DNA from 3 places in the Pseudoalteromonas sp. SCSIO 43101 genome. Region 2 is predicted to be linked to each of the others. Evidence: predicted binding sites of a transcription regulator. Region 2 holds the regulator's gene; each other region holds the start of a gene.
The links. Region 2 encodes LexA, which represses DNA repair genes until DNA is damaged. Its sites were predicted from a motif close to TACTGTATNNNNATACAGTA; they were not measured.
Positions count from the first base shown of each region.

Region 1: the regulator LexA is predicted to act here: its motif matches at 4,221-4,240, upstream of J8Z25_RS05295 (YebG family protein).
Region 3: the regulator LexA is predicted to act here: its motif matches at 3,811-3,830, upstream of ruvC (crossover junction endodeoxyribonuclease RuvC).

Region 1 covers NZ_CP072673.1:1,108,502-1,115,492, forward strand. Annotated here, with positions in the region: gene J8Z25_RS05280 (MlaA family lipoprotein) at 1-633, shown strand, start outside; gene J8Z25_RS05285 (EAL and HDOD domain-containing protein) at 699-1,922, opposite strand; gene putP (sodium/proline symporter PutP) at 2,292-3,803, shown strand; gene J8Z25_RS05295 (YebG family protein) at 3,865-4,167, opposite strand; gene J8Z25_RS05300 (ComEA family DNA-binding protein) at 4,414-4,707, shown strand; gene J8Z25_RS05305 (IS110 family RNA-guided transposase) at 4,976-6,001, opposite strand; gene J8Z25_RS05310 (DUF6170 family protein) at 6,402-6,704, opposite strand; gene dsbB (disulfide bond formation protein DsbB) at 6,704-6,991, opposite strand, start outside.
Region 2 covers NZ_CP072673.1:3,434,093-3,441,083, reverse strand. Annotated here, with positions in the region: gene J8Z25_RS15955 (S41 family peptidase) at 1-1,596, opposite strand, end outside; gene J8Z25_RS15950 (endonuclease) at 1,696-2,349, opposite strand; gene J8Z25_RS15945 (VOC family protein) at 2,464-2,817, shown strand; gene J8Z25_RS15940 (PepSY-associated transmembrane domain-containing protein) at 2,792-3,517, opposite strand; gene J8Z25_RS15935 (hypothetical protein) at 3,676-4,056, shown strand; gene J8Z25_RS15930 (PaaI family thioesterase) at 4,064-4,501, opposite strand; gene lexA (transcriptional repressor LexA) at 4,663-5,280, shown strand; gene coxB (cytochrome c oxidase subunit II) at 5,718-6,860, shown strand; gene ctaD (cytochrome c oxidase subunit I) at 6,860-6,991, shown strand, end outside.
Region 3 covers NZ_CP072673.1:1,585,287-1,592,277, reverse strand. Annotated here, with positions in the region: gene tolQ (protein TolQ) at 1-621, opposite strand, end outside; gene ruvB (Holliday junction branch migration DNA helicase RuvB) at 1,603-2,607, opposite strand; gene ruvA (Holliday junction branch migration protein RuvA) at 2,615-3,235, opposite strand; gene ruvC (crossover junction endodeoxyribonuclease RuvC) at 3,237-3,761, opposite strand; gene J8Z25_RS07450 (ABC transporter permease) at 3,899-6,400, opposite strand; gene J8Z25_RS07445 (ABC transporter ATP-binding protein) at 6,390-6,991, opposite strand, start outside.

The DNA.
Region 1 (6,991 bases), 1.4 Mb from region 2:
TTTAACCGTCCTATGTATGATTTTAATATGGACGTGCTTGATGCCTATATTCTTCGTCCAGCAGCCGTTGGTTATGTTACAGTGACACCAACCCCTGTTAGACGCAGTATTGTTAATTTTACTGATAACATTACAGCGCCGACAGATATGGTCAATGCTGGTCTGCAGGGTAAACCAGGTAATATGGGTATTAGTTTAGCGCGCTTTCTAGTGAACTCTACGGTAGGTCTACTTGGCTTATTTGATGTAGCCTCATCGCTTGGTTTAGAAATTGTCGATGAAGATTTTGGTCAAACCCTAGGTGTATGGGGAGTCGGTGATGGTGCTTATTTAATGATCCCAGGTATGGGGCCAAGTACAGCACGAAATCTAACTGGTGATGTGGTAGATAACTTCGTTCTACCTGAAATTACACTAACCACACCACAAACTATTCTGGTATTTGCGCTAAAAGCCGTTGAAGCACGTGCCTCGTTGATGCCGCAAGAGAGCTTATTAAATGAGTCGTTAGACCCTTACATTTTTATGAAGGATATCTACTTCCAGCGTCAATTATATGAGCTACATGATGGTAATCCACCAGTAGAAAAAGAACCCGATGATTTTGATGAAGATTTCCTAGAAAATCTCTAACCTAAAAAATCAAACCAATAAAAATGCCAGCAATTGCTGGCATTTTTATGTTTATATGGGGGAAGTTAATCTCCAAATACACCCATTTGTTCATTAGACCAGCTTAATGCATCGTGGTAAGCATCAGGTACTTCTTCGGGTTTAAGACCGAGTTCTTCTTGAATATCCTTTGCTTTATCCCACTCAGCTTGTTCATAAAATTTTACTAAGCGTAAATAAGTCGCTAGTAATCCTTCACCATGAAGCAAAGCACCTTTGATTTCATTTGTAAGAGGAAGTTTACCCATTACGCTTGGCATATCTTCATCGAGGATAGCGTCCATTAACGACATCATACCGGTTAAAAATGCCATACCCGTATCACGTAACTTGCCATGGCTTATTGCTAATAACTCAGCAAAACGGGCGCGGGTTAGTGATAAACGTATCAGCTCTGCAGGTTTATCTGCCGCAACTTGTGCAGCAAATAAAAGTGATAAGAAACGTTTGATTTCTTCACTGCCTAAAACAATCAGCGCTTGTTTTATCGTGCTAATTTCAGCTCTGCGTTTGAAAGCTGCTGAGTTTGAATAGCGTAACAACTTGTAAGATAAGTTAACGTCTCGTTCAAATACCTCGGTGATTTTTCTGAGATTTAAATCAATACTTGAGGTTTCGTATAAAAGCTCGGCAAGAGCCATCTCAGAAGGTGGTAAAGTTTTACTTTGCACCATTTCAGGCTTTGAAAAGAAAAAGCCTTGAAAATAGCTAAACCCCATGTCCAAAGCAAGTTGGTATTTTTCGTATGTTTCAACTTTCTCGGCGAGTAACTTGATGTGCGGGTGAGGTTTGATTGCCTCAACGACGGATTCAATAGACTCTTTATCACAGGTTAAAAAGTCAATTTTGATAATATCGATATACGGATAAAAATGGCGCCAAACAGGTTGGTGTATGTAATCATCAAGGGCAAGCGTATATCCGCGCTCTTTTAAATCTTGAACCATTGCTAGTAAACGTTTACCCGGTTGAATCGTTTCAAGAATTTCGACAACTACTTGCTCTTTACCCAGTAAAAGTGGGTAGCCTTTTTGGAGTGTCTCTAAAGTGAAATTAATGTAGGCTGGTTTGTTATCCGTTAAATCTTCTAAACCAAAATTGAACTGACTACCTTCAATGAGTCGAGATGTCGCTTCATCACCGTCAATATCAGGAAAAACGTTATCTACGCCATCCCTAAACAAGAGTTCGTAGCCGACAAGTTTCTTTTCCTTATCTAAAATAGGTTGGCGTGCAGCGTAAAAATACATAGTCCTAGCAAGTCCACTTCGGTTAATTCATTTATCCATGAGCAATATAAGTCATCGTGCCTAAAATAGCATTAATTAAATATTCATTTTTGAGGATAAATACTGATTTTCTGTGATCCTAAGACTAGGATAAATTGTAATGAAATTCTATAACTAGCGATTAAATATCACATTTTTGTTATGAAAAGGTTGTAATTGTAAACCTGCCACTGAACGGCTTGATTGGAGTTGTAGGGTAGAAGCATGTTATAGTCATGAGTGATATCGGTTTTTACCCCAATAATGTCTTAAAATTAAGTAACTTGCGAGTCATTATTCGGATTAAAAGCCAACATTAAACAATTATTGGAGGCTAATTTGGAAACAGGAATGATAATTTCGTTAGCATTGTACTTCATCGTAATGTTGGGGATTGGGCTATACGCTTATAAGCAATCCACAGACGATGTGTCAGGTTATATGCTAGGTGGTCGTAATTTATCACCAAGTGTTGCTGCGCTTTCAGCAGGTGCATCAGATATGAGTGGTTGGCTGCTAATGGGCTTACCAGGTGCAATGTATCTGTTCGGCTTAAGCAAAGTTTGGATTGCTATAGGTCTAGTACTCGGTGCTTGGGCTAACTATTTCTTGGTAGCGCCTCGTTTACGTGTTTATACTGAGAAAGCGAATGACTCAATCACCATTCCAGATTATTTCGCAAACCGCTTTGATGATAATAAAAATATACTGCGTGTTATTTCTGCGATAGTAATCATTGTTTTCTTCACCTTGTATACTTCATCAGGTGTTGTCGCGGGTGGTAAGTTATTCGAAAACTCATTTAATATGAGCTATAAAATGGGTCTGTATATCACAACTGGCGTTGTAGTGTTATATACCTTGTTTGGTGGCTTCTTAGCAGTAAGCCTTACAGACTTTGTTCAAGGCTGTATCATGTTTATCTCGCTGCTTGCAGTACCAATTGCGACATATACTATGCTTGATCAACCATTCATGGATACACTCGCCAATGCACGCTATGATTTATTGTTAAGCTCACCAAAAGAAACTGAAATTCATGCACTTAATATGATGGACTGGTTTGCTGGTGGTTCGACGATTGCTATTATCTCTGCAATGGCATGGGGTCTTGGTTATTTTGGACAGCCGCATATTATTGTTCGTTTTATGTCTGTGCGTTCAGTTAAAGATATGCCAACTATGCGACGTGTGGGGATGTCGTGGATGACACTTTCAGCAATTGGTGCTGTGTTAACAGGTTTATTTGGTGCTGCTTATATGCTTGAAAACCAAATGCCAATTGATGATAAAGAAACTATTTTCTTGGTACTGTCTGAACTTATCTTCCATCCTCTAATTGCTGGTTTCTTATTGGCTGCTATTTTAGCTGCGATTATGAGTACCATCTCATCGCAATTACTAGTGTGTTCAAGCTCTCTAACAGAAGACTTCTATAAGATTTATTTAAACCGAAGTGCTTCTCAAAAAGAGCTAGTATTAGTCGGTCGTATTAGTGTTATCTTGGTTGCTCTGTTTGCTATTTACCTAGCGTATGACCGCGATAGCTCTATTTTGGATTTAGTAAGTAATGCATGGGCTGGTTTCGGTGCTGCATTTGGTCCATTAGTACTACTTAGCCTTTACTGGAAGCGCATGAACTTACAAGGCGCTATCAGTGGTATGGTTGTCGGTGCTGCAACAGTACTGTTTTGGATTTACGCGCCAATTAAGATCGATGGCCAATCGCTAAGTGCAATTATTTATGAGATTGTCCCTGGCTTTATTTTATCAACGATTGCCATTATTGTTGTGAGCCTAATGACGACTGAGCCGAAAAAAGAAATTACAGATTTATTTGATGAAGTTGAGTCATCACTTTAGTTTTGAGTAAGCACAAAAAAGGGCAACATTTGTTGCCCTTTTTTAATTTTATAACCAATGCTTAGCTTGCAGCTTTTTCTTTTATATCTGCAACGTTATCGTCTGATTTTGCTTTTTTAGGCTTCGCAGGAACCTCTTTTGCACCTTTAAGTACAGCCATAAATTGGTCTTTTTCTTTTGCCATTTCAAGCGCTAGTGATTCAATTTGTTGCTCGCTTAATGGTACATCAACTTTTTCAAGCATTAATTCTAATGACTCAGCAATGTCGAGCATTTTGTCATACGCATCAGCTTCTTTCTTAGTAGTAAACGTCATGCGCTCGACTCCGTTTCTTTCTACAACATATTTAACAACAACAGCCATGATTTCTCCTGCATTTAAGCGTGGCATTTGCAGCGTAAAATCGCCACTTTGATTACTGTTTTTATATACAGTAATGCTTCGGGCCTTACTTTGCAAGTATCTAAAGAAATTTTTTATGGAACAAATTTGACAATAATAGGGGCATTAGCTTTATTTATATTGTTACCCAAAGTTAAACACAAGCGATGGAGTGAGTGTTGGGTAATAGCTAACTACCTGTCCAAGATGGACATCACGGAGGAAATTATGAAATTACTATCAAGTCTTTTACTTGCCACGAGTATTGCGTTACTGCCTACAACACCGGCATTCGCCGTAAAACCAACCGAAGCAACACAAGTTAAAATGCAAAAGCTCAGTATTAACAAAGCTAGCATCGATCAACTTACTCAATTACCGGGTATTGGTGAGTCTAAAGCTAAAGCGATTGTTGAGCATCGCAATAAGCAAGGTCCGTTTAAGTCGGTAGAGCAATTAAAAGAAGTAAAAGGAATAGGCGATAAGGTATTTGCTAAACTTGAGGGGAAAATTACGCTTTAAAAGACTAGGGCGTGTATATGGTCTCCTCCAACATTGCAAGAATAAACAATGAGTTTTGACAGGGATAGGTTTGCGTTCGTATATCCGGCTTCTTAATTGAAACACTTTGGTTTCGAGCCTCGATGAACTTCGCACATATCGTCCTTATCGTTGACACGAGTTTATCAAACTCACACGCCCTATCAGGTTTTCGATATGTCGGTTTTACCTGTTTGTCATCACTTGATGTTTATTCAGCAATCCTCTGAAGTGAACTCGTTATTCATTGTTAAGCCGTTACCAAATCATCGTTGTAACGACCGCCGTGTTTTAATATCGCCCAACCAACGCGAGCTAACTTATTGGCAAGCGCAACCGCAGCTTTGTTCCTGCCTCGCGTTTGCTCTATTCGCTTTATCCATTTTGCCAGTGGCGTATCTTTGTTCGCACTGACTCGCATAACGGCTCTGGCACCGTGTATCAATAAGGTTCTTAAATACCCATCGCCCCGTTTACTGATACCCAGTAAATTTTGTTTACCGCCGGAACTATGTTGCCTCGGAACTAAACCTATGGAAGCTGATACCGCTCGTCCATTGTTAAATTCACTGCCATTGCCCACATGTTGATAAAACGCACTGGCAATCAATGGGCCAATACCCGGAATACTCTGTAATCGAACACAGGCATCATCTTTACTTAAGTCATGGATTTTTTGAGTATAAACATCCAGGTGCGCTTTAAGCTCTGACAACTTTTTATAGTGTTGTTCCAATAATTCCTTGAACAACTCACTCAACCCATTATTTGCTTCTCTATCGTATAACTCAGGCAAGGCCTTATAAACATTATGTACTCCCAATGGAATGACAATCCCATACTCATACAATAAGCCTCGTATTTCATTACTATTCGCTGTTCTGTCTCGCTCACATTTCTTGCGTAGTACATGCAGCGATTGAATATCTTGTTGGGTTTGGGTTTTTGTTCTAACAAAACGCATTTCTGGTCGCACAACAGCTTCGGCTATGGCTAATGCATCATTAAAATCTGTTTTGTTACCTCTGACATAAGCCTTTACGTGTTGAGGCGCTATTTGTTTTACCCGATGCCCCAGTTTTTCGAGTTCTCTTGCCCAGTAATGTGCACTGGCACATGACTCGACTCCAACTAGGCAATCATCTAGTTGAGCAAAATAATTCAGTATTTCTTTTCTTCTCAGGATTTTTTTCTTAACAATTTTACCTACTTGATTACAGCAAACCACATGACTCACATTCTTTGCTAAATCTAATCCAACTGTTGTAATATTCATCTCGGTCTCCTCGCTTTATTACTTGAATCGTTCAATTCCAAGTTTGGCACATTGCGATGCCGAAAGGGAGGAGACCATTTCATCGTTGACCTATTGTGATTAATTTTGCAGCAGTATGTTTGGTATTTAAGCAAGGCAGAGCCTATGTCGTGTGGTTGTTCAACATAAATAGGCGATAACGCAGCATCCATACCAAACACGCGCTACCTTTTGGGTTCTTCCTAGGGGCGATTATCTTTTTATTACTTAAATAGATGAAGCTAAAGGCCGTGGGCAGAACGCGGTAGCTTTGCTCGATTTTTACTTAGTCCACTAGGTTACAAATCTCGCGCCGCGATTAAATTGCCCCTAGAGTGAACAAACTTTAATCCACAAAGGTCAACACGCCCTAAACAGGGCGTTATTCGCCCTGTTTAAATTCATTGATAGCTTTGTCTAAATGCGCTAGTGCGAACAAATTTTCGATAGGTGTTGTGATAAGTGGGTAACTTAAGCCTGCTAATAATAACCAAGGTAACAGCATCCAGCCTTCAAAGTAGGCTAAACCTAAAAATAATGGCGCAAGAAAGGCAAGCTTACACACCGATAAAATAATCTTTTTACTTGGGCTTAAATGAGCCAGAGCAAGTGCAATTATTTGCTGGCGCTGCCTTACTTTAAAAGTTTTTAAAGCAGGGATTTGACTAGTAAAAAAATAAATCATTATAACGACTTTTTAGTTACTAAACGGCTAAATAAAACTGCTACAAAGACTATTGAAAACGCAGCGAAAATAATCTCCATCCATGCAGGCATACTCATTGATGCAAATTGCCAATCAATATTGCCGCAATCGCCAGTGGCTGCAAAAAAGCTAGGGATCCATTCATGCAGTGGCATAAAGCTTGGGAAATTAGGCTCAAATGCGCAGCTAAATGCAAAAGGGTCGGTATTGTTTTGCATTGCAATGTGTTCTTTAGCAATAAAGTAACCCCAGATTGCAGAGATACC
Region 2 (6,991 bases):
CGGACGGGTTAAATCCATATTATTTTTGTAAAGCGGTTGCTTAATTGTAAGTGGTAGCCCTGTTTCTTGAATTGCTTGTGATGTAAAGCTTGGTTGCTTAGCACTTGAGGACTCAACCACAATTGGGCAGGTATTATTTTCAATGTGATAAAGCGCGGTTGCTAATAAGCTCTCTTCGCTATCACCTAGTTTGTGATCAAAGTCATCTGTAACCTCGCAGCCTTTTATGTCTGCATCAAACTGGGGGGAAGGTGTTGGTTTAAATCCATCGGCGTATTCCCCAAAGCCTTTATAGTTTGCGCCTGAAAATTGGATTGTATAATACGTGGTTGCGCAGTTATGTGTTGGTGTAAAGCCATAAGGCTTGCCGCAGGTCGTATCACCAATAAGTATGACTTCTGCATCTATACCTTTTAAACCATTTATAAACGCTTCTGACGCAGAACAAGTTCCGGCTGTACTTAGTACATATACTTTAGATAAGTTGAGATCAGGAAGTCGGCTATTGGTTGTTTGAAATGTAGAGTAATCTATTTCACGGTCAATAAATGGGTAAGGAGCCTCTTGCGGCTGTTTGTCGTTTTGAATCGTTTGATAGTAATAGAAATCATCGGTATTAGCAGGACCCGCAACCATATATGCAAGCTGCGATGAAAGCGCTAATAAACCGCCGCCGTTATATCTAAAATCGATAACCAACTCATCAATATTATCAGCTTTGAACTTATTCACAGCACTTATCAGTTCAGGTTGAGCAATGCTGATAAAGCTATTAAATTGCATATACCCAACTTTTGTACCGTTCTCAGTTGTTAAGGTATCAACATTCTGAACGGGCGTTTGAGCAATATTACCGGCTACTAGAGTAAACGACTTTTCAGTACCATCATTACTGCGTACAACAAAGTTATGGGCGTCACCAGCCGTAGGTCTAAATAGCGCTTCATTTAAAATATCTACGCCTTGTTGGGTATTAGTGTCAATACTAACGTCGTCAACCATTAAAATAGTATCACCGCGTTGTAACCCTGCATTTGCAGCAGGTGAGTCATCCTCTAAATAGGCAACACGTAGCTCTCGTGGCGGAACATTACTGATAAATACCCAATTAATTCCATAACCAGAAACAACCCCAGATTGAGCTTCTTTAAAATACTCTTCAGTAGGTCTGCTAAAATGAAAGTTATCTTTAAAAGAACCCGAGTCCGTCGTTTCGAATGTTTTTAACTGGTCGAAATAAGCGGCGACAGAGCTGAAATTATCAGGATTGTTGTCTTCTATTTCGTCGTACCAAAGGTAGGTTTCGTCACTCCATGAACGTAACCACATCTTCTCGGTAAACTCAGAGCCAGCAGTATCTGGGTAAGGCTGATTATTGTTATAAGGATCATTGCCTGTTCGTGGTACGGCGCATTGATCTTTAAATTCACTTGATGGCTCAAAAACACCAGCGGTCCAAGTGGGTTCTGAACTTGTTGGTGGCGGGTTTGTTGTGTTGTTATTGCTCGAAGAGCCACCGCCGCCACCGCAGCCAGATAGAGACGCGCCTGAGACTGCTAAAAATATTGCTAAGGCGAGTTTATTATTGTTAAACATATTTGCTTCCTTTCCGATAGTATTTCTTAAAAATTAGCAATTACTGTATCTGAAAGCAATAAATTGTAGCGCCTCAAATGTAAATGAATGTGCTTTTAGTTATAAAGACTTACGGTTACTAATTTCAGCTACTTTGAGCTTCTGCCATGACTCAAATAGCTTACGTTGTTTGTTAGATATTTTTAAGCCATAGGTTTTTTGCATATAAAAGTAGGTATCGGCTATTTGCTTTCTTGCATAAATCGGTGGCTCAAATACACGTTGCTTAAAATCGATTTTTACTGGGCAAGCTCCATAACTGGCACTAGATGTTGCGACTATTCCGTAGCGAAAATTAGAACGGTCTGCATTGATCTCGCCAATAGCTGGAGCGAGGTTATTTATGTCGGCTTCCATTTGACGAAATTTTTCACTGACCTTAATGCAGTTTTTACGTCCGCCATCCTGCCAGCATTGTAATTGATGACCAAACTCCCACGCAGGTACTATATGCTCCCATTCTATTCTTTTTGCTCGAGCGTTTTCGTTTCCTGAGCGGGTAATGGCGTTTCTTGGAATATAACCACAAGCTTCAGGGTCTGGTACAAGCTTTTTACCTTGGCGCTTTATATCGCAGCCACAATATAAGCTTTTACTATTGCTTGGTAGATTCTTAATTAAGTGCTTTTTTGCACTGTAAAAGCTCGAAAATTGTTTAGCGGATACAGGGGAAGTAAAAATTAAACAAAGGGTTAAATATAGAAATAAACGCATATCCATCACATCAGTGAACTACAGGAGCAGCCATTTTAGAGCTACTATTCTAAAAAGGAAAAGTTTTTCAACTCAGCTATAGTTGTTAGGCCGTTTATTAGAGGAATTACAACTATGTTATTAGGTGCTTTTTCTGTGAGTTTAAATGTGAAAGATATCCATGCTTCAAAGCAGTTTTATGAAAAACTTGGCTTTAAAGAATTTGCCGGCGAAATCGAGCAGCATTGGTTAATTATGAAAAACGGCGAACATTTAATAGGTTTGTTTCAAGGCATGTTTGATAAAACCATGCTGACCTTTAACCCAGGCTGGGATCAAAATGCTGAGGCACTGGTAGAGTTTGCCACTTTTGAGCAATTAGCCGCGCATTTTCAGCAACAAGGGTTAGAAATACAAAAAGCCGGTGACGCGAGTTTTATTATCACCGACCCAGATGGCAACCCTATTTTGATTGACCAGCACGTTTAGCAGGCTTTTTACGTTTTAAACGAATGTTCTGTAGCAATAAAATAATCCCCGTAATACAAAACAGTACGCTGGTGGCCGAAAAGCTAATTAGAAGTGGGTTATTAAAGTTTTCGCGCTCATCATAATCCATGATGTGTAGCATCCAGAAAAAGTCGAAAATGCGCCATAGGGAGCTGCGCACTGTAATGACTTTACCGGTTTGGCTATCTAAATATAAGGTTGTTGTCAGCCAATCATCAAAACTCACTTGCCAAACATTGGCCTTGTGAGCCACTTCTCTTGGTCCTTTGGTTAACAGCTGTGCTTGCGTGATATTTGCGTTAATAAGTAAGTGAGTTCTCGCGTTTTCAATTATTTGTGCTTTATTCGGCGCAGGCATTTTATCACCTGTTCTGCCATCAAAATTAAAGGAGCCGCTCGGTGCCGTGACTTCTATGATTGGCGACTCTAAAAAGTGGCTGTACTTGATACTTTCAATTTGTTCAAATTGTGCCGTTATTTTATCGATAGAAGCAGAGTAGTCTGACACTAAGAAAGGGTTACTTAGACTGCGATTTGCTAGATGTTTTCCATGCACTTTTTCAAGCGGCAATGAACTCATTACAAGCCCACCTAATAGCCAAAAAAAGATCTGCAAAGCAAGTAAATAGCCTAGCCATTTATGCCCTTTACGAGCATATTTGAACATGCGTTTATTCATTACCACCCCGTTATTATTGTTATATGGGCGCTATTTTAGGTTGTTTAGCTGTATTGCCAATGCGGCAAAATGTCGCATTAACTGTATTCTAGATTTGGTATATATACAAAACTGAGTTAAAGTTTCAGTCGATATCAATAGAGGATAAAAACGAGAGTATGTCGGAAATTCAATTTTTAAATGTAGATCTGGAGCTTGAATCAAAGCACGATATTAGTGCGCTTGTTGCTGATTTGAAGAAAAACGCTATGGTTTTACATTATGACCAAGATGAATACCGTCAACTTGCACGCATTGAAGCAACTGCAGATATCAGCTCTCCAGACAAAGCGATTAACCAGCTTTGCGAATTAATTGAATCTTGCTCGCGCAATGCATTAAAGCAGTGGTTATCTTGTTCAAAACGTACATTTGATTTAGGGTTTGAATCGGGTAACTCGCCAAAGTGCTTTAACCAACCCCTGCATGCAGATACCTTGTTACGTATCTCAGCAATTGGCGCAGGGATTGAAATTACTATTTATCCAGTCGAAAAGTAAACTGAATTTAGCGCTCTACGACTGCTGCGGTCATTCTTGATACGCAGCACAGCTCCCCAGCAGCATTGGTAATTTTGATATCCCAAACAGAGGTGCGCTTACCTAAATGAAGTGGTTTGGCCGTTGCCGTTAATGTCCCTTTTCGAGACGCTTTTATGTGGTTGGCATTAATCTCTTGACCAACAGCATAGAATTTATTGAAATCAATCACAAAGTTGGCTGCATAGCTTGCCACTGTTTCTGCTAACACAACGTTTGCTCCGCCATGAACCATGCCCATAGGGTTATGGTGTTCAGGAATTGCAGGCATGGTGGCCACTAAATAATCATCGCCAATTTCAGTCACCTCAATACCCATCGTTTTCATTAAAGTGCCTTGCCCGGTTACTCCTTGTTCCAAGTCTTTACATTGCTCCAGCGTGATTGGATGGTGCCAAATACTCATTGTGTTTCCTTAACATGCGAATTAAAGCTAATACCTTATGGCATCTTTCATTGCGGTTCAATGTTAGTTTTGTAGCAATATGATGGAGTTAATTTAAATTTGCGATTTTCAAATAACTGTATATACTCACAGTTAAATGTACTGTATGGAAAACCAGTTGTATGCGCCCATTAACTAAACGCCAATCGCAAATCTTAGAACTAATTAAAGTCTTTATTAAAGATACAGGCATGCCGCCAACACGCGCTGAAATAGCTCAAACATTGGGTTTTAAAAGTGCCAACGCCGCTGAAGAACATCTAAAAGCACTGGCAAAAAAAGGCATGATCAAAATGAAGCCTGGAGCGAGTCGTGGTATTCAGTTGATTGAAGAAGATGAACCTGAGCAGTTAGGTTTACCTTTGATTGGCCGTGTTGCAGCTGGTGAGCCAATTTTGGCTCAGGAGCATGTCGAAAGTCATTGCCAAGTTGACCCTACGTTATTTAAACCAGCCGCTGACTTTTTACTACGTGTAAATGGCATGAGTATGAAAGATATTGGTATTATGGACGGTGACTTGCTTGCAGTACATAGAACGCAAGTTGCTGAAAATGGGCAAGTTGTTGTAGCTCGAGTTGATGAAGATGTAACTGTTAAGCGGCTAGAAAAAGCAGGTCGGAAAGTACTTTTACACGCTGAAAACGAAGAGTTCTCACCTATTGAGGTTGACCTTGAGCATGAATCTTTCAATATTGAAGGGTTAGCTGTAGGAGTCATTCGTAACGCTGACTGGATGTAGTTGTCCCTTATTTGGTGCGCTAAATTGACTCAATTTGGTGCGCCATTGTGTTTTTGCCACTTAATTAGGATTTGTGAATCCTTACTCTTTATTTAAAGCCTTATATGGCGCAGTTTTCCTCTCTTTTTGTATATTCTTCGTATACCACAACATTAAATAACGCGCTGATTATAGTTGTTATTTCTGCACCAAAATAAACATTTATTATCACTAAAACTTGCTTATTGGTCATTTTTTAACTAATTGGTTAAAGCAATGTATTAACACCTGATTAATAAAAAGACACAAAAATGTGCGAGGTGTTAGACAGGGGGCCAGTATCATAAGTGAGTTAAAATGATACGTAGTCGCTCTGAACAATAAAAAAAACGAATGGGCACCTTGCTGTATCGCCTTTTCGCTTTGCGTCTTGCAATAGCATCTAAAGGAGCCGTCACATGGGTAAACTGCGTTACGCCTTGTGGCTTATATTGGTTGCACTCCCAGAAATTGTATTGGCAAATAGTCAATACAATATGCGAAAAGGGGTGACTGATATAAGTAATAATGTTTATGAGTTACACATGACGATATTTATTATCTGTTGTGTAATCGGCATCATCGTATTTGCGGTGATGTTTTGGGCTTTAATACACCACCGTAAATCTAAAGGGGCCAAGCCTGCCCAATTTCATGAAAGTACAAAAGTTGAAATACTTTGGACTGCCATTCCATTTGTCATCTTAATAGCCATGGCTGTGCCTGCCACAAAAACTCTCATTGCTATGGAAGATGCCTCTAAAGCTGATATCACAATTAAAGTGACAGGCTCGCAATGGAAGTGGCATTACGAATATATGGGTGAAGATATAGCCTATTACTCAATCCTATCTACACCAAAAGATCAAATAGACAATCAGGCAGAAAAAACGGAGCATTATTTGCTTGAGGTAGATAAACCGCTAGTGCTTCCTATCAATAAAAAAGTCCGCTTTTTAATGACCTCAGACGATGTTATTCATTCGTGGTGGGTTCCTGATTTTGCAGTTAAAAAGGACGCAAACCCGGGATTTATCAATGAAGCGTGGACACGTATTAACGAACCAGGTGTTTACCGTGGTCAATGTGCAGAACTATGCGGTAAAGATCATGGTTTTATGCCTGTTGTGGTGAAAGCCTTACCTGAAGATGAATTTGCTAATTGGCTTGCAGATGCTAAGGAAGAAAAGGCTAATGCAGCAGCCGCTGATGCTGCTTTGCTTGATCAAACATTACCTAAAGAAGAGCTTATGGTCTTAGGTGAGCAAGTGTATATGGCAAGTTGTGCTGCATGTCACCAGCCTACTGGTATGGGCTTACCAGGCGTGTTTCCTGCACTTAAAGGCAGTCCCATTGTATTAGGTGATGTAAAAGATCACATAGATATCGTGTTACATGGCCGCCCTGGTACGGCGATGCAAGCGTTTGATAAGCAGCTTTCAATTAAGCAACTTGCTGCGGTTATTACCTATAAGCGAAATGCATGGGGTAATGATACCGGCGATGTGATCCAACCGAGTCAAATTCAAGCCGCGATTGATGCAGCAGCGGAGGCGAAATAATGAGTAACGTTATTAATGAGCAAGCAACTGGGCATGCGCATCACGACCATCATCATCCTGCTAAAGGTTTTAAGCGTTGGCTTTACACCACCAATCATAAAGACATCGGGAGTTTATACCTGATTTTTTCT
Region 3 (6,991 bases), 1.8 Mb from region 2:
GTAATTACCTTCAAGCTTTTCTACTTTGTTTGCAAAACGGTTGTACGCAATAACTGCAGGGATTGCAGCGAATAAACCCATCGCTGTTGCGATAAGTGCTTCGGCGATACCCGGCGCAACCATTTGTAAAGTTGCTTGCTTAACTTCACCTAATGCAATGAATGCGTTCATGATACCCCACACCGTACCAAAAAGGCCGATATAAGGACTAATTGAACCCACTGTCGCTAAAAACGATAAACTTGATTCTAGTTTTTCAACTTCGCGTGACAACGCAACACGCATTGAACGATGTGTGCCTTCCATTACGATGCTTGCACTTTGCGGTGAATTTTTCTTATGTCGTGCAAACTCCTTAAAACCAGCAACGAATAATGCTTCAACACCTGATGCGCCACCAGGACGAGCTGAAACTTCATTATATAATTTACTTAAGTCTATTCCTGACCAAAACTTTTGCTCAAAGCGCTTAGCGCCATTAAGTGCATCAGAAATCGCTTTTTTACGTTGAAAAATAATTGCCCATGACATTACCGACATGCCGACTAATGCCAACATTACTAGCTGGACAAGTACACTGGCTTCTAGAATAAGATCTAAAAAGTTAAGCCCTGATCCCACGTTAAACTCCTAAAAATAGATTTCTATGTAATTTGTTATATTTTTTACACTTGTATTTATTGACCACAAACATGGCCAAAAGTTACAACTAGTGTATCTAGTCAATTATGAACTGACAACGCTCTTGCTGTGAATTAGCGGCAAATAACGGTAAAAAGCAATTTGCTTAGTTATTTTTTAGCCAGATTGAATTTTACAAATACTTTTATGCATATTTTTACCTTAATAATAAGTCACTAGAGTGACGCTTAAAAGCAACCAAAACAATCAAAAACACGACGTTTATTCATAAATTACGCATAAACACCCAAAAGTACTTTTGCAAATCTACTACAGAATACTTAAACTAATCCTGAATACAGAATATGAATTTTATAAAAACCACTCTATTCATGCAGTTAAAGAGAAAATAACCACAAAGCGAACAAAAAGAAAACAATAGAATTTTTTGCTCACATTAGTTTTTTTAATCTGAAAATTAAATTTTTCTAGTTTGAAGAAAAATCCATCATTGCGTATTATTTACCTATACCGAGCTAGCAACCTCATGAAAGTTTCTTTCATTAAGCTCCGTTTTTAGCAATATGAAGTTTCGTATTGCTCTAGGTTTACTGAAATCAGGATAAAACCTTCTTTTAGTAGACCCTAGTTCCCTGAATTACTTCCTTCAACTTGTTGTTTGCCCGCATCCTTATGCGGGCTTTTTTTTGCCTGCGCAAACGTCAACGAGAATACCTATCAAAAACTTAACAGCATGTGAATTACAGGTGTTAGATGACTCTTGCCGGTATGCGGTATGCGGTATGCGGTATGCGGTATGCGGTATGCGGTATGCGGTATGCGGTATGCGGTATGCGGTATGCGGTATGCGGTAAAATCTATATTGCCATTTAAAAAGTCAACTTATCTCTATTAAAAAGCAGCCCTCTCGAGCTGCTTAATACTTATAACTTAAAGCTTTTGTAACTAACCTGAGTTTTGTTATTTATCTGGGGTTAGTCCAAAGTGCAAGTAAGCGATGTCTGATACAAGTCGTCCGCGCGGGGTACGTTGTATAAAGCCTTGTTGAATTAAAAACGGTTCTATTACATCTTCTATCGTTTCTTTTTCTTCGCCTATTGCAGCTGCAAGGTTATCAAGGCCAACTGGGCCGCCCATAAATTTTTCGATAATAGCTAATAGGTATTTTCTATCCATGTAGTCAAAACCGCTTTTATCGACATCAATCATATCGAGGGCTTGCTCTGCAACCGATGCGTTAACTTTACCGTCAGATTTAACTTGCGTGTAATCACGAACACGGCGTAACAAACGGTTCGCTATTCGCGGTGTGCCACGTGAGCGCTTGGCTATTTCTGTGGCTCCTTCATTGCACATAGTTAAATCTAAAAATCTTGCTGAACGAGCAACTATTTTTGATAAATCTTCAACCGAATAAAATTCTAAACGCTGCACTATGCCAAAACGGTCTCTCAGTGGTGAGGTGAGTGAACCTGCACGGGTTGTCGCACCTATTAAAGTAAATGGCGGTAAATCAAGTTTAATTGAACGTGCGGCTGGGCCCTCACCGATCATAATATCCAGCTGATAGTCTTCCATTGCTGGATACAAAATCTCTTCGACCTGCGGGCTCAAGCGGTGAATTTCGTCAATAAAAAGTACGTCACCTTCTTCAAGGTTAGTTAAAAGAGCAGCTAAATCGCCAGCTTTTTCGAGTACTGGCCCTGACGTTGTTTTAATATTAACGTTAAGCTCGTTGGCAACAATGTTTGCAAGTGTGGTTTTACCAAGACCCGGTGGACCAAATATTAATAGGTGATCCAAGGCTTCGCCACGATGGCGAGCCGCCTCGATAAATATTTCCATTTGTTGCTTAACATGCGGCTGGCCTGTGTAATCTGTTAACAGTTTTGGCCGTATGGCACGATCAACACTGTCTTCGTTACTTTGTTCACTCGCATCTATTAAGCGATCTGCTTCTATCATGGTTTACTCACAACATTGATTTTAGAGCTTCTTTAATTAGAACCTCTGTCGTCATATCTGGTTTGTTCACTGCTTTCACCGCTTTTTGTGCTTGCGGTAGCTTATAACCTAATGCCACAAGTGCAGACACTGCATCATCGGCAGCATTATTTGCCACTAGGGTATCATCACTTGCAGGCTCAATGACGGCATTATCGCTAAATGGTGTAAATAAGTCATTACCCCAATCTTTCAGTCTGTCTTTCATTTCGAGTACTAAGCGCTCAGCAGTTTTTTTACCAACCCCCGGAAGTTTAACCAGTGTGGTTGCATCTTCATTGTTTACACAACTTACAAATTGCTGTGCTGACATACCCGATAAAATCGCAAGTCCTAACTTTGGCCCTACGCCATTAGCCTTTAATAGCTCTCTAAATAAAGCGCGCTCTGTTTTATTGTTAAAACCAAATAATAGCTGGGCATCTTCACGTACCACAAAATGGGTATAAATAATCGCTTGCTCACCTACTGCGGGTAAATCATAAAAGCAGGTCATAGGCATTTGCACTTCGTAGCCTACACCACTTACTTCAATAAGAATTTCTGGCGGCTGTTTTTCAACAAGTAAGCCATTTAATCGACCAATCATATTACTTCCTTAATCGTCCTCTTACGGTTTTGCTCGCACTGCCCGCAAGTTTAATTAAATTTTGTTCTGAGTGTGCATGACATATAGCAATTGCTAGAGCGTCAGCGGCATCGGCTTGAGGTGTGCCTGGCAGCTTTAAAATATTCTTTACCATATGCTGTACTTGAGACTTATCGGCTCCGCCATTACCCACAACAGCTTGCTTGATTTGCCTTGCTGAATATTCATAAACTGGCAGCTCAGCCATTGAAGCGCCAACAATGGCAGCGCCACGAGCTTGACCAAGTTTAAGTGCCGAATCAGGGTTATGTGCCATAAACACTTTTTCGATAGCAAAGCTGTCTGGGGAGAATTGCTCTACCAATTGACTGATCCCTTGGTAAATCATTTTTAAACGAACAGGAAAATCGTGTTCTGCCAATTTTATGCAACCACTTCCTAAATAAGTGAACTTAGCACCTTGGTGAGCAATCACGCCGTACCCTGTTAATCGTGAACCAGGATCAATCCCTAAAATAATCGCCAACTAACTGACCCATCTATTATCATTATTATCTGTGTTAATAATGCCAGAGCACTGTATAAATTACCAGTAACCAATTGCAATTCATAAAAAATGCCCGCAATTGCGAGCATTTTATAAACGCGTTTTTAGTTAGAATCTTATGCCAGTGAGCGTAATAAGCCTTGGGTATTTTTTCGCATTGTGCGCGCTATCATCAAATAACCCAAACATGCCACAAATAGGCCTCCTACTGCTGGGCCAATAAGCCAAATATGAGGATGGAATTTACCTGCTAATTCGAACATCTGTTTTTGTACAATTAATAAAGCAATATCACTGACAATGGCAGCGACTAAGCCTGCCGTAACCCCTAATAATAAAAACTCATATAAGGTGGCATTTTTAATTAAACGCCCTTTAGCACCTAAAGTTCTTAGGATGACAATCTCTTGCATACGCTCACCCAAACTTGCTTGTACTTGTGAAATAAGCACTAAAGCTCCACAGGCAACGACAATTGCTAGTACAAAACCAATCGCTAATGATACTTGCTCTATTGTTGAGCGAATCTGTTTAATAAAGCTTTCAACATCAATCACATTCACTGTTGGGTATTGACGCATTAACTCATTAAATTCGCGTTTTTTATCCGCTTTTACATTCACCGATGAAATATAAGTAGCAGGAAAACTGGCTAGCACATCAGGACTTAAAATAATAAAGAAGTTAGGTTTGAGTGTCGTCCAGTTAACTTTTCGAACACTGGTAATTTTTGCATCGAAAGACTGTGCACCTATTAAGAAAGTAAGCGTATCACCTATTTTTACATCTAAGCGTTTAAGCATAGACTCTTCAACCGATGCCTCAGCCACTGAGTTTTCACTAAACCATGCACCGTCGATAAGCTCGTTTTGATTTGGCAAGTCCTTGCGCCAAGTTAGGTTTAGCTCACGGCCAATGCCAGAGCGAGCTTCTTCGTCTTTCTTTTCGTTATCTTCTTGCGATACTTCGCGGGCAACCAGCTCACCATTAACGGCGTTTACACGGCCACGAACAACAGGGTAAAAATCAGACGTTGGCATATCATTTTGCGCTAAGAAACTAGTAATAGGTTCTAGTTCTTGCTCAGTAATGTTCACTAAAAATGAATTAGGTGCATTTTCTGGAAGCTGTGACTGCCAATCCGAGATCATGTCGTTCTTCAATACAATTAAAAACAGTAACAATTTTATAGCCAATGCAAAGCTAATTAATTGTACGGCATTAACGTTGGCACGCTTTTGAATTGATGCTATAGCCAATGACCAACTATTACCTGGGCTTAAACCGAGTTTGCGACCACCGCCAAAAATAACCTTTGATAAAGCAAATAACACCGCGATTAAAAATGCAGTTGAAAGAAACAAAATGGCACTTATTTTGATGTTATTACTAAACAACCACATGAGTAAAAACACAGTAAGCGCCGACATAGCCAAGTGTACTTTACTAACCAATAAACGGTCGCCTAAATTACGGCGCAACACGCGCAGCGGAGGAATATCAAATAAATCGAGTAGTGGTTTAATAGAAAACATTACCGCACAAATCACGCCGGTGCTAATAGCAATAATCCACGGTTTAGCAGATGCACTTGGTAGTGCAGTGCCCATGGTCTGTGCTAAATAATCTGTTGCAACTGCTTGTAAGCCATAACCAATCAGTAAACCAACTATGACCGACATTGAACAAACAAGGCTCAAGTGAAGTAAATAGATTTTACGTATCATAGCGCGGCTTCCGCCCAGCGTTTTCATCATGGCAACCGGGTCATATTGACGCTCACAATACCGTTTTGCCGATACCGCAATAGCAACAGCGGCTAAAATAATGCCAAGTAAACCAGCTAGCAATAGATAGCTCTCGGCACGATTTAAACTATTAGAAATAGGAGACTGGCGGTCTTTAACACCATACCAACGCTGGTTTTCTTTCATTTGTGGTTTTAACCACGCATAGAAGGTATCTAAATTGTCTTTGCTGCCAGCATAAAGCTGACGATAAAACACTCGACTACCCGGCTGAATTACCTCTGTAACGGCTATGTCTGCTTCATTAATTAAGATTCGCTGGCTGCTTGAAAACACATTAAACGGTGCATCAGGCTCTTCGGCTACAACATGACTAGCAGTAAACGTAGCAGCGCCAAGCTCTACTTTATCGCCCACTTTAATGTTTAACGCATAAAACACTGATTCACTTAACCACACTTCACCACGACTTGGGATATCAGCAGTTACTTGTGGTTGATCAGTCAGGCTAGTTTTTACTTTTAACTCGCCTTTTAACGGATAGGTGTTTGATACCGCTTTCACCGAGCCAAGCTGCATTTCGTCACCAGCAAATAACATGGTATCGAAATAGGTTATTTTAGCGGTACGTAAGTTTTCTTGGTTGGCTTTTTCTAAAAACTCGGCAGGTAAAGCATGGTTACTTGCTAAAACGCGATCAGCAGCAATAAAGGCACTGCTTTTTTCTTCAATACTTTGACCAATTCGGTCGGTAACCATAGACAGTGTTAAAACAGTGAGAACAGCTAAGGCAATTGCTGCACTGATCACTGTTAACTCACCGCGTTTAAACTCACGTGAAAACAGTTTTAGTGCTAATTTAGCCCACATTCGCTTGCACTCCTTCGCTTTCTTTTACAGTTACTAACTGCCCTGCTTCAATGTGTAAAATTTGCTGACACTTTTGTGCAAGCTGCTCATCATGCGTTACTAAAATAAGTGTCGTGCCGTGCTCTTTATTTAATTCAAATAATAATGACTCAATTAATTTACCGTTTTTGCTATCAAGGTTCGCTGATGGTTCATCGGCAAATAAGATTTTCGGTGTACCAATAAATGCACGCGCAATAGCTACACGCTGCTGCTCACCGCCAGATAATTGCGATGGGTAATGGCCAACACGGTGACTTAAACCTACTTTTTCAAGTAGCTCAAGCGCTTGCTGTTTCGCGTCTTTACTACCGGCAAGTTCAGCCGGTAGCATCACGTTTTCAAGTGCTGTTAAGCTTTGTACAAGCATGAAAGACTGAAACACAAACCCCACTTTTTCGGCGCGAAGTGCCGCGCGTGCTTCTTCGCCTAATTCGTGCAAAGCAGCACCATCTAAATAAATACTGCCGCTAGTTGATTGGTCAAGTCCGGCTAACAAACTTAATAAAGTAGACTTACCCGAACCAGAGGTGCCCACTACTGCAACTGAGT